DNA from 3 places in the Pseudomonas sp. S2_E01 genome. Region 2 is predicted to be linked to each of the others. Evidence: riboswitches for the same ligand, from Rfam matches in the RefSeq annotation. Region 2 holds a riboswitch; each other region holds the start of a gene.
What was found. A riboswitch is a leader RNA that binds a small molecule or an ion and turns the genes downstream of it on or off. The one in region 2 is predicted to bind cobalamin.

Region 1: it holds a riboswitch for cobalamin, as region 2 does, so the genes downstream of both, AB4O36_RS12495 (ABC transporter substrate-binding protein) here and cobO (cob(I)yrinic acid a,c-diamide adenosyltransferase) in region 2, are expected to answer to the same signal.
Region 3: it holds a riboswitch for cobalamin, as region 2 does, so the genes downstream of both, cobW (cobalamin biosynthesis protein CobW) here and cobO (cob(I)yrinic acid a,c-diamide adenosyltransferase) in region 2, are expected to answer to the same signal.

What each region holds. Positions count from the first base shown of each region.
Region 1 is NZ_CP162762.1:2,755,009-2,758,277, reverse strand. It holds gene AB4O36_RS12500 (FecCD family ABC transporter permease) at 1-167, opposite strand, end outside; gene AB4O36_RS12495 (ABC transporter substrate-binding protein) at 176-1,189, opposite strand; cobalamin riboswitch at 1,319-1,513, opposite strand; gene tspO (tryptophan-rich sensory protein TspO) at 1,626-2,069, shown strand; gene AB4O36_RS12485 (cupin domain-containing protein) at 2,192-2,689, shown strand; gene AB4O36_RS12480 (hypothetical protein) at 2,702-3,028, opposite strand; gene AB4O36_RS12475 (sn-glycerol-3-phosphate transporter) at 3,263-3,269, opposite strand, start outside.
Region 2 is NZ_CP162762.1:3,942,144-3,945,412, reverse strand. It holds gene AB4O36_RS18280 (PQQ-dependent sugar dehydrogenase) at 1-722, opposite strand, end outside; gene AB4O36_RS18275 (hypothetical protein) at 791-1,375, opposite strand; cobalamin riboswitch at 1,530-1,744, shown strand; gene cobO (cob(I)yrinic acid a,c-diamide adenosyltransferase) at 1,828-2,439, shown strand; gene AB4O36_RS18265 (cobyrinate a,c-diamide synthase) at 2,436-3,269, shown strand, end outside.
Region 3 is NZ_CP162762.1:2,348,544-2,351,812, reverse strand. It holds gene cobN (cobaltochelatase subunit CobN) at 1-932, opposite strand, end outside; gene cobW (cobalamin biosynthesis protein CobW) at 936-1,997, opposite strand; cobalamin riboswitch at 2,097-2,309, opposite strand; cobalamin riboswitch at 2,474-2,700, shown strand; gene AB4O36_RS10780 (CbtB domain-containing protein) at 2,819-3,013, shown strand; gene AB4O36_RS10775 (CbtA family protein) at 3,025-3,269, shown strand, end outside.

The DNA of each region.
Region 1 (3,269 bases), 1.2 Mb from region 2:
TTCCAGACGATGCCTTCATCGATGGGGTTCAGCGCATAACCCGCGCCCCACAGTTTATTGGCCAGCACCTGGAGCACCACGAGCGGGTCGATGGGCGTTTCACCAATGGCAACACCCGCCAGCACCGCCAGCGACAGCATCCCCAGCGCAAGCAGTGTACGTATCAAGGTTGCAGTCATTTCGGTAGATCGTAACCGTCGATGGCCGTGGCCAGTTGCTCGAGGCCGTCGAACATCCGAGCGCTGGCCTGCAGGGCCATGGCGTCGACGATGATGATGCGGTTGTGTTTCACCGCGTCCATGTTGCGGGTGACCGGATCGCTGCGCAGGAAGGCCAGTTTTTTCTCATGGTCATCCGCCGGGAAGCGGCGACGGTCCATGCGTGCGATCACCAGGAAAGTCGGGTTGGCCTTGGCGATGGTTTCCCAGCCCGCGGTTGGCCATTCTTCATCGGAGTCCACCACGTTACGCACGCCCAGGGTGCTGAGCATGAAGTCCGGAATGCCCTTGTGCCCGGCCACAAACGGATCGACGTTCATGTCGGTGCTGGAAAACCACACCAGGGCACTGGCCTGTTTGACACCTTTTTGCTGGACCTTCGCCACGGAGGCGGCCAGCTTGGCTTTAAGCTCGGTGACCCACTGCTCGCCACGGTCCTGCACGTCGAAAATCTGTGCCAGTTGCTCGATGCTCTTGTAAATGGTGTCAATGCGAAACGGCTCCAGGCGCGTGCCGTCGGCGCCTACCCGATTGTCCTTGCCCTCGCAGTCGGACGGGAGCAGGTAGGTCGCGATCTTCAGTTCATGAAACTGTTCACGGGTGCCGACCGCGCCTTGTGGCCCGACCATCCATTCGAACTCCACGGTCACCAGTTCCGGACGCTTGCCGATCACGGCTTCAAAACTCGGCTCGTTGTTCGCCAGGCGTTCGACCTTGTCGTTTTGCGTCTTGTAAGCCGGCAGCACATCGTTGAACCACAGCGAAGTGGCGGCCACCTTGTTGCCCAGGCCCAAGGCATACAGCATCTCGGTGCCGGCCTGGCCAATCGTCACGGTGCGGGTTGGCGCGTGAGCAAAGGTGAGGGGAGTGCCGCAGTTGTCGATGGTCAGCGGGTACTGCGTCGGGGCGGCTTGTGCGAAGGCGCACAGGCCAAGGCTGGTGAACAGCGCAGTAAGGCGGGGCAACAGCATGGGGCAATCTCCATTTGAACCGTACTTGAAACGGGCGCGGTACGGGTCTGGAAACACACCATCGAACGCTGCTGTAAAAGCAGGGCAAGGCCGCTCGGCACGGATGTCCTCCCCGGACACCCCGCCGGTTAGTGATTTGTCTGGCCGGCAGGTCTCCTGACTGATGCGTCGTCGCCACGCTCCAGCCTTCCCGGATCAGGTCCAGTGACTATCGAGGAGCAGGCTCAGCACCTACAGTTGCGGGGGCAGTTTCGATTGACGCCCGTTGCGGCGTTTCGAATTCCCTATTAGTCCCGTTCGGGAACCGGCGGCGTATGGTAGTCGATCAGGCCGCCGAGGGGGAGCGTGGTTTTTTTCACCTTGTACGCCGTGAACTTTTAACGGGTCAGCACCCGTCCAAGTTCCAAATACACCGACACAGGGACCGATCATGACCATGACCTTCTTCATCTTCCTCCTGGCCTGCGCGGCGGCCGCCAGCACCGGTGTGCTGTTCAAGCCGGGCGAGTGGTACCAGTCGCTGGTCAAGCCAGGCTTCACGCCGCCCAACTGGTTGTTCCCGGTTGCCTGGACGATCATCTACCTTCTGCTCGCCTGGGCCGGCTACCGCTTGAGCCTGATCCCCGGCAGCCAGATCGTGTTGGCACTCTGGGCCGCGCAAATCGCGCTCAACACCTTGTGGACGCCGGTATTCTTCGGCGCGCATCACGTGTTGGCGGGGATGGTGATTCTGGTGGTGTTGTGGCTGGTGGTCGCGGCCATGGTCGTCATGGCCCTGCGCCTGGACCTGATTACCGGTTTGATCCTGTTTCCCTACCTCGCCTGGCTCTGTGTCGCCGCTGCGCTGAACTTCTCCATTCTGCGTAACAACCCTCGATAGTTTGTTACGCGGTGTAAGAACAGAAGTGCCCGGGACGTGATTTATCCGCGTCCCGGGCAAAAATTATCATCGCGTTCCAGTTCGCAGGCGGTGCGCCGCGACAGCTTTGAGGGAACGCACACATGAAAACCATTGGCTTACGCCACGCTCTCCACGCCTTGCTTCTCGCCGCGACGACCACCACCCTCTGCGCTCCCGCGAACGCCGAGGCGCTGGACAACAAGCAATTTTCGTCAATGCGCAGCGAAGATGTGCAATGGCAGGGTTTTCCCGCGTTCCCCGACGGCGCCAAACTGGCGGTGATCGTTGGCAACCCGAGTCAGTCGGGGCCTTATGTGGTCAGGGTCAAAGTACCGAACGGCTTGAAACTGATGCCGCATACCCACTCGGAAGATCGCATCTATACCGTCATTTCCGGCGTGTTCTATATCGGCCAGGGCAGCACCTTCGACGCCGACAAACTTGTGGCCTACGGGCCGGGCAGTGTGGTCGTGCTGCCGGCGAACACGCCGCACTTCCACTGGGCGAAGTCCGGTGAGTATGTGTCGCAGGTGTATGGGATCGGGCCTCTGGGGCTCAAGTACATCAATGACGCGGATGACCCGCGTCACGACAAGTAGCCCATTGGTGTGTCAGCTGAGCAACGAAAACCGCAGACGCGGCAGTTTAAAGGCCGTCACGCTGGATGGGGTGGACTCGCGACGTTGATCGACGATCATCTGGCCGATTTCCAAACCCAGCTCTGCAGCATCCTCACGGGTCACGAACCTCAGCGCCGGCGTCTCGCGCGCCTCCCGGATTTCCTGGCCGTCGTACCAGACCGAAACGGTCGTGGTGTGATGGCTCTGCAGGCTTTGGGCCTCGCGGGGTTCCACTTTGATGGGGCCAAACGTTTCGACGAGGATTTCGTAGCCCAGGTAAGTCGCTTGTTTGATTACGGCTGAAGGTTGTGCGGTCATTGCTGCTTTCCATAGCTCTACATCGGACAATGGAAGGCAAAATACTCGAAAATTGGCGCAATGCCAAACTGATATCATGACAAAATGATTACAGTCAATAACCGAGGAAATTGCTGGGTTTCAGGGGAGGGTGGGCTGACCGGTATCCGCATGGAGTGAACCGGCCCGTGGTACGCGCGCCACCCTGAGGCTCGCGGAAGGCTTGGCGCTTTGGAAATATCGGGCGCCCGATGGTCAGTAC
Region 2 (3,269 bases):
ATCGCCGCGCGTCCTTCTTCCTTGTCCATGCCGTTTTCGCCGACGTTACTGTTGGAGCCCACCGTGACGTACAGCTTGCTGCCGTCCTTGCTTGCGAGGACGTTTTTTGTCCAATGGTGATTCAGCGTGCCACCCGGCAGGTCAATCACCTTCATGGGTTGGGATTTGATCGTGGTGTCGCCTTGCTGGTAATTGAAACGCAGCAGTCTGTCGGTGTCGGCGACGTACAGGTCATTACCCACCAGTGTCATGCCGAAGGGCGAGTTGAGGTTTTCCAGGAACACGGTACGGATTTCGGCGATGCCATCGTGGTCTTTGTCGCGCAGCAACGTGATGCGGTTGGGGCTGGGTACGGCAGCCCCGGCACGGCTCATGACTTTCTTGGTGATCCAGCCCTTGATGCCTTTATCGTCATCGGGTTTGGGCGGCGCATTGGTTTCGGCCACCAGCACGTCGCCGTTGGGCAGTACGTAGAGCCAGCGTGGGTGATCGAGGCCTTCGGCAAACGCAGCCACCTGAGTGCCCGCTGCTGCCGTCGGTTTGGCGCCGACCGGCCAGCCGATGGCCGGGGCGATGTTCATTGTCGGGAACAGTGTCTTGTTCGGTTCTGGCAGTTGCGGGGATGGGCCGGTGCCGTCGGAGACCTGCAGGGTGGAAGTTTCACCGCAGGCAGCGAGCCCGGCGGCCATGGTGATGACGAGAGCGAGCTGGGGCTTGCGCATGCTGAACTTCCCTAAGAATGCAGTGACCTGATCAGTAGAGAAGCGCAAGCCCGAGATGGTTCAACCGGTCAGCCGTGAGCTTCCTTGAACAACACCGCGATGCCCGGATGATAGTTGCCCGCTTCGTTGCGTAATTTGCGGTAGGCGTAGGGGAAGTACCAGGCGACCGCGCAGGAATGTTCTTTTTGCAGGTCATCGACCATGTCCTGCAGCTCTTCCGGCGTTGCGCCGTGCTGGGCTTTTTGCGGGGCCACGAACAGGCAGCCCAGTTTCAGGTCGCTGCTGTAGCTGATGCGTTTGGCATCGCTGGTGATTTCCGCCAACGCCTGGGTCAGGTTGAGGCTGTTGACGCGTGGCCAGCGTTGGGTGGCCTGAAGATACGCGCGCGTTTCGCTGGAGGCGATGAACAGATTGGCGCGGGCGTTGCGTTCGCCTTCCTCGAGCTGCTTGCGGGTCTGGGTGTCTTGCAGGGTGACCATTTCGGCCATCCAGGCGGCGGCCGCGAGCAAACCCAGATTGGCTTTTTCGTCGTACCAGTAAGGCGTGTCGTTATCGCCCCGTACGGCGTTGTAGCGGTCTATACAGTCAAACCAGCGTTCCAGCAGCGGGCGCAGGAATTCCAGTCGCGGATTGCTGATAATCATGCCTTGCATGGTGCTCACCCTTGTTCTTGTGATGTGGGGTTGTGGCTCTTTGATATCACTGCTGGGAGTCTGGCACAAGATTGGCGTCATTTTATTGATCGACGGCAGTTATTCATCCGCCAGCCTCCCGGCTTTAATTGACGCTCCACCCCCAACCCTCTAACCTTCGCGGCTTGTTTCAGGTGCTCTGTGACCCAGGTCGGCAGAGTGAAACAGGGAAGCCGGTGAGTGCGTGCACGATCCCGGCGCTGCCCCCGCAACGGTAAATGAGTGAAAGCTGCGCCTTGAGCCACTGTGTCGATCGCGACATGGGAAGGCGCGCAGTCCGGCGTGATGCCGCTCATGAGCCCGGAGACCGGCCTGATTCAATCCAGCGACATCACGGTGGGCGATGTCGGGCTTCTTGCCATCTGTTTCTTGTGCCTGCCCGCCGTTATCCCGCCTCAACGGAGAGCTCCCCCATGACCGATACCCCAGATCGTGACGAACGCCATTTGGCGCGCATGTTGCGTAAAAAAGCTGTGATCGACGAACGCATCGCCAACTCGCCAAACGAATGCGGCCTGCTGCTGGTGCTCACCGGCAATGGGAAAGGCAAAAGCAGCTCGGCGTTTGGCATGCTCGCCCGTTCCATGGGCCATGGCATGCAGTGCGGCGTGGTGCAGTTCATCAAGGGTCGCAACAGTACCGGTGAAGAATTGTTTTTCCGCCGCTTCCCGGAGCAGGTGCGTTTCCACGTGATGGGCGAAGGCTTTACTTGGGAAACCCAGGACCGCCAGCGTGACATCGCTGCCGCCGAAGCGGCCTGGGCGGTGTCCCGCGAGTTGCTGCGCGATCCGTCGATTGGTCTGGTGGTGCTGGATGAGTTGAACATCGCTCTCAAGCACGGCTACCTCGACCTCGATCAGGTCCTCAGCGACCTGCAAGCGCGTCCGCCGATGCAGCACGTGGTGGTGACCGGCCGCGGCGCCAAACCCGAGATGATCGAGTTGGCCGACACCGTTACCGAAATGGGCATGATCAAGCACGCCTTCCAGGCCGGTATCAAGGCGCAGAAGGGCGTTGAACTGTGAGTGAGCCACGTCATTGCCCGGCGGTATTGATTGCCGCGCCGGCCTCCGGTCAGGGCAAGACCACCGTCACCGCCGCCCTGGCGAGGTTGCATCGCAACCAGGGGCGCAAGGTGCGCGTCTTCAAGTGTGGCCCGGACTTTCTCGACCCGATGATCCTCGAGCGCGCCAGCGGTGCGCCGGTGTATCAATTGGACATGTGGATGGTCGGCGAGCAGGAAAGCCGGCGACTGTTGTGGGAAGCCGCCGCCGAGGCTGACCTGATTCTCATTGAAGGGGTCATGGGCCTGTTCGACGGTACCCCGTCCAGCGCCGACCTGGCGCGTCACTTCGGTGTGCCTGTACTCGCGGTGATTGACGGCACGGCCATGGCGCAGACCTTTGGCGCCCTGGCACTGGGCCTGGCCCGCTATCAACCGGACCTGCCGTTTGCCGGTGTGCTGGCCAACCGGGTCGGCACCCTGCGCCATGCGCAATTGCTCGAAGGCAGCCTGACCGAAGGTTTGCGCTGGTACGGCGCGCTGTCCCGGGAAACCGGAATCGAGCTGCCGAGCCGACACCTGGGCCTGGTTCAGGCCAGTGAATTGAACGATCTGGATCTGCGTCTCGATGCTGCTGCCGATGCCCTGGCCAGCAGTTGCGAAGTCGCGCTGCCGCCCGCCGTGGCGTTTGCGGCCCCTGAAGTGATCGCGGTCGAGCCTTGGCTGGCCGGCGTGCGCATTGCCGTGGCGCGTGATGAAGCCTTTGCGTTCACCTATGGCGCCAGCCTGGACCTGCTGCGGGCGATGGGCGCCGAGTTGGCATTCTTCTCGCCGATTCGCGACACGCAACTG
Region 3 (3,269 bases), 1.6 Mb from region 2:
TCACGCGGGCCCAGCCCTTGCTCGCTGTCACGCCAGCCGGGCTCGTTGTCCTGGGCACAGATGGCCTGGATCACCGGGATATTGCGACGAAACGGACGCAGGTGGGGCGCTTCCGGGCTGGATTGAGCAAAGCCGGTGGTGTTGAGGATCACCGCCGCGTCAACCTGGTCCAGCCAGTCCTCGACCACCGTCAGGCAACCGGGCTCTTTCAGGCTGGCCACCGCAACCGGCAAGGGATTGAGCCCCGCCGCTTGCAAGCGCTGGCAGAACACATCGATGAAGCCCGTGTTCGCCGCCTGCAAGTGCGAGCGGTAAAACAGCACTGCCGCCACTGGCTTCCCGGCCTCCCAGTCGGCTTGCCAGTCGCTGAGCACAGCCGGGCTTTTGCTCGGGTGATAGATCGCGGTGCGCGGCAGGGCTTGGGGTTCACTCCAGGTGTAATCGCGACCGAGCCAGCGACTCGCCAAACAGCGGAACAGGTCCAGGGCGTTGGCCATGCCGCCCTGGCGCAGGTAGTGCCAGAGCCGGTCACGCTCTTCGACCGCTACCGTGCTCAGGTCGCTGAGTTCGGGGTCCGGGCGGTCGTCGCCGGGCACCAGAATCAATTGCACGCCGCGCCGGGACAGCTCGATCAGTTGCTCGACGCCATAGCGCCAATAGGCGATGCCGCCGTGCAGTGAAATCAGGATCACCTTGGCATGGCGCAACACTTCATCGACGTACAAATCCACCGAGGCGTGATTCTGCACCTGCATCGGATTGGCCAGGCGCACGCTCGGGTAATCGTCGGGTAACTGTTGCGCAGCCTCGGCGAGCAAGGCGAGGCTGGAGTCGCCACTGCACAGGATCACCAGCTCGGCGGGGGTTTGTCCAAGGTCGGCAATGTTGTCATCCGACACGAAACCGCCGGGCTGGGTCCTGAGCAGGTGCATGGGTTACACGCTGAGCGCGGCGCGCAGTTGCGCTTCGAGTTGCACGGCGTCCAGCGCCTGGCCGATCAGCACCAGGCGTGTGGTGCGCGCTTCATCGGCGCCCCACTGGCGGTCGAAGTGCTTGTCGAAACGTGTGCCCACACCTTGGATCAGCAGGCGCATGGGCTTGTTGGGGATGGCCGCAAAGCCCTTGACGCGCAGGATGTCGTGCTTGATCACCAACTGGGTCAGCGCATCCAGCAACAGGCTCTCGTCGGCCTGGGGCAATTCGATGGAGATGGAGTCGAACGCGTCGTGATCGTGATCGTCCTCGCCTTCGTGGTGGTGATCGTGGTGACTGTGACGGCTGTCGATGTGTTCTTCGGAACCGGCACCCAGGCCGATCAGCACATCGAGCGGCAAGCGACCGCTGCTGGCTTCGATGATCTTGACCGCCGGCGGCAATTCTTCGGCGACTTCCAGGCGCACGCGGGCCAGGTCTTCAGGGTTGATCAGATCGGCCTTGTTGAGAATCACCAGGTCGGCGCTGGCCATTTGGTCGGCGAACAGCTCGTGCAGGGGCGACTCGTGGTCCAGGTTCGGGTCGAGTTTACGCTGGGCGTCGACCTGATCCGGGAACGCGGCGAAAGTGCCGGCAGCGACGGCCGGGCTGTCGACCACGGTGATCACCGCGTCGACTGTGCAGGCGCTGCGGATTTCCGGCCACTGAAAGGCTTGCACCAATGGCTTGGGCAGTGCCAGGCCAGAGGTTTCGATGAGGATGTGGTCGAGATCGCCCCGGCGCGCCACCAGTTCGCGCATCACCGGGAAGAACTCCTCCTGCACGGTGCAGCACAGGCAGCCGTTGGCCAGTTCGAAGACACGACCGACGGCTTCTTCCTCGGTGCAGCCGATGGAGCACTGCTTGAGGATTTCGCCATCGATGCCCAGCTCGCCGAACTCGTTGACGATTACGGCGATACGACGGCCCTGGGCGTTGTCGAGCATGTGGCGCAGCAAGGTGGTCTTGCCCGAGCCGAGAAAGCCGGTGACGATGGTGACGGGGAGTTTGGCCAGTGTTTTCATCGGATGCCCTTTGGCAAGGTGGCGGGCATACGGGACGACAAGCGCTGCAACAGCGGTGCGCGCAAGAGTTTCGCCACCGGATCACCCCGCCCGGTTGTAGTGAGAATCTGGATCGAGGCAGGTCTCCTGGCTGACAGTGTGCCGGGCGGTTGGCCCGGCATTCGCTGCGCCTTCCCGCGAACCCATTGTGCAGGGCTTGCAGTGGCGTGGCAGCGAACATCACCGTTCACAGTTGCGGGGGCAGCCGCGGCATTGACCGCGTTCCCTTCTTAGCTTCGACAATGGCGAAGAACCTCGAAGCGACAAGGCTACGCATGGTCTGTGGGCGGGTCAAATTCTTGTGGCGGCAATCGGGACGCCATCGCGGGCAAGCCCGCTCCCACAATGGGCCGGTGTCCGCAGTCCCCTGTGGGAGCGGGCTTGCTCGCGATGGGCGCGACCCGGTCTCGATTGACGGCAAAGCCGCCCCATGCTCTCCTACACGCCTTGTTACGGGTGCCCTTCACAGGGTGAAACGGGAAACCGGTGAATCATGTGCTTTACTCAAGCCCATGTCAGTCCGGTGCTGCCCCCGCAACGGTAAGCGAGCGAAGAATCAGATCCACTGTGCCGATCATCGGCATGGGAAGGCGATTCTTGCAGGTTTCGGCAGATGCCCAAGCCCCTCGCGAGCCCGGAGACCGGCCCGCAACACACAGTGACGATACGATCACGAAAACAACAAACCCGCGGTGGGCGGGCGCTGTTTGAACCTCTGCGTGCACGCTACGCAGGGTGTCTGCATGCGCTCTCGTCACCCTGACAGAACAGAGGGAAGCGCCATGTCGATCATCAGCAGCACCAGCCACGCACCGGCCAGCAGCCACACAACCACCCTGACCCAACGCCTGACCGTCGCCGTCTGCGCATCAATCCTGGGCGCGTGCCTGGTCTACGTCGCCGGTTTCTCGCACATCGAAGCGGTCCACAACGCCGCCCACGATACCCGCCACAGCGCCGCGTTCCCTTGCCATTGAGACCTGACGACATGATCAAGCGTATCGCGCAAACCGCAGGTTTTTCCGGACTGCTGGCCGCCCTTCTGCTCACGCTGCTGCAAAGTTTCTGGGTTTCGCCGCTGATTTTGCAGGCCGAAACCTACGAGAAATCCGAGCCTGCCGCCGTTGAAGTGCATGAACATGCTGCCGGCACGGCCGCGCACAGCCACGACACCGAAGCCTGGGAGCCGGAAGACGGCTGGCAGCGCGTGCTGTCGACCACCGGTGGCAACCT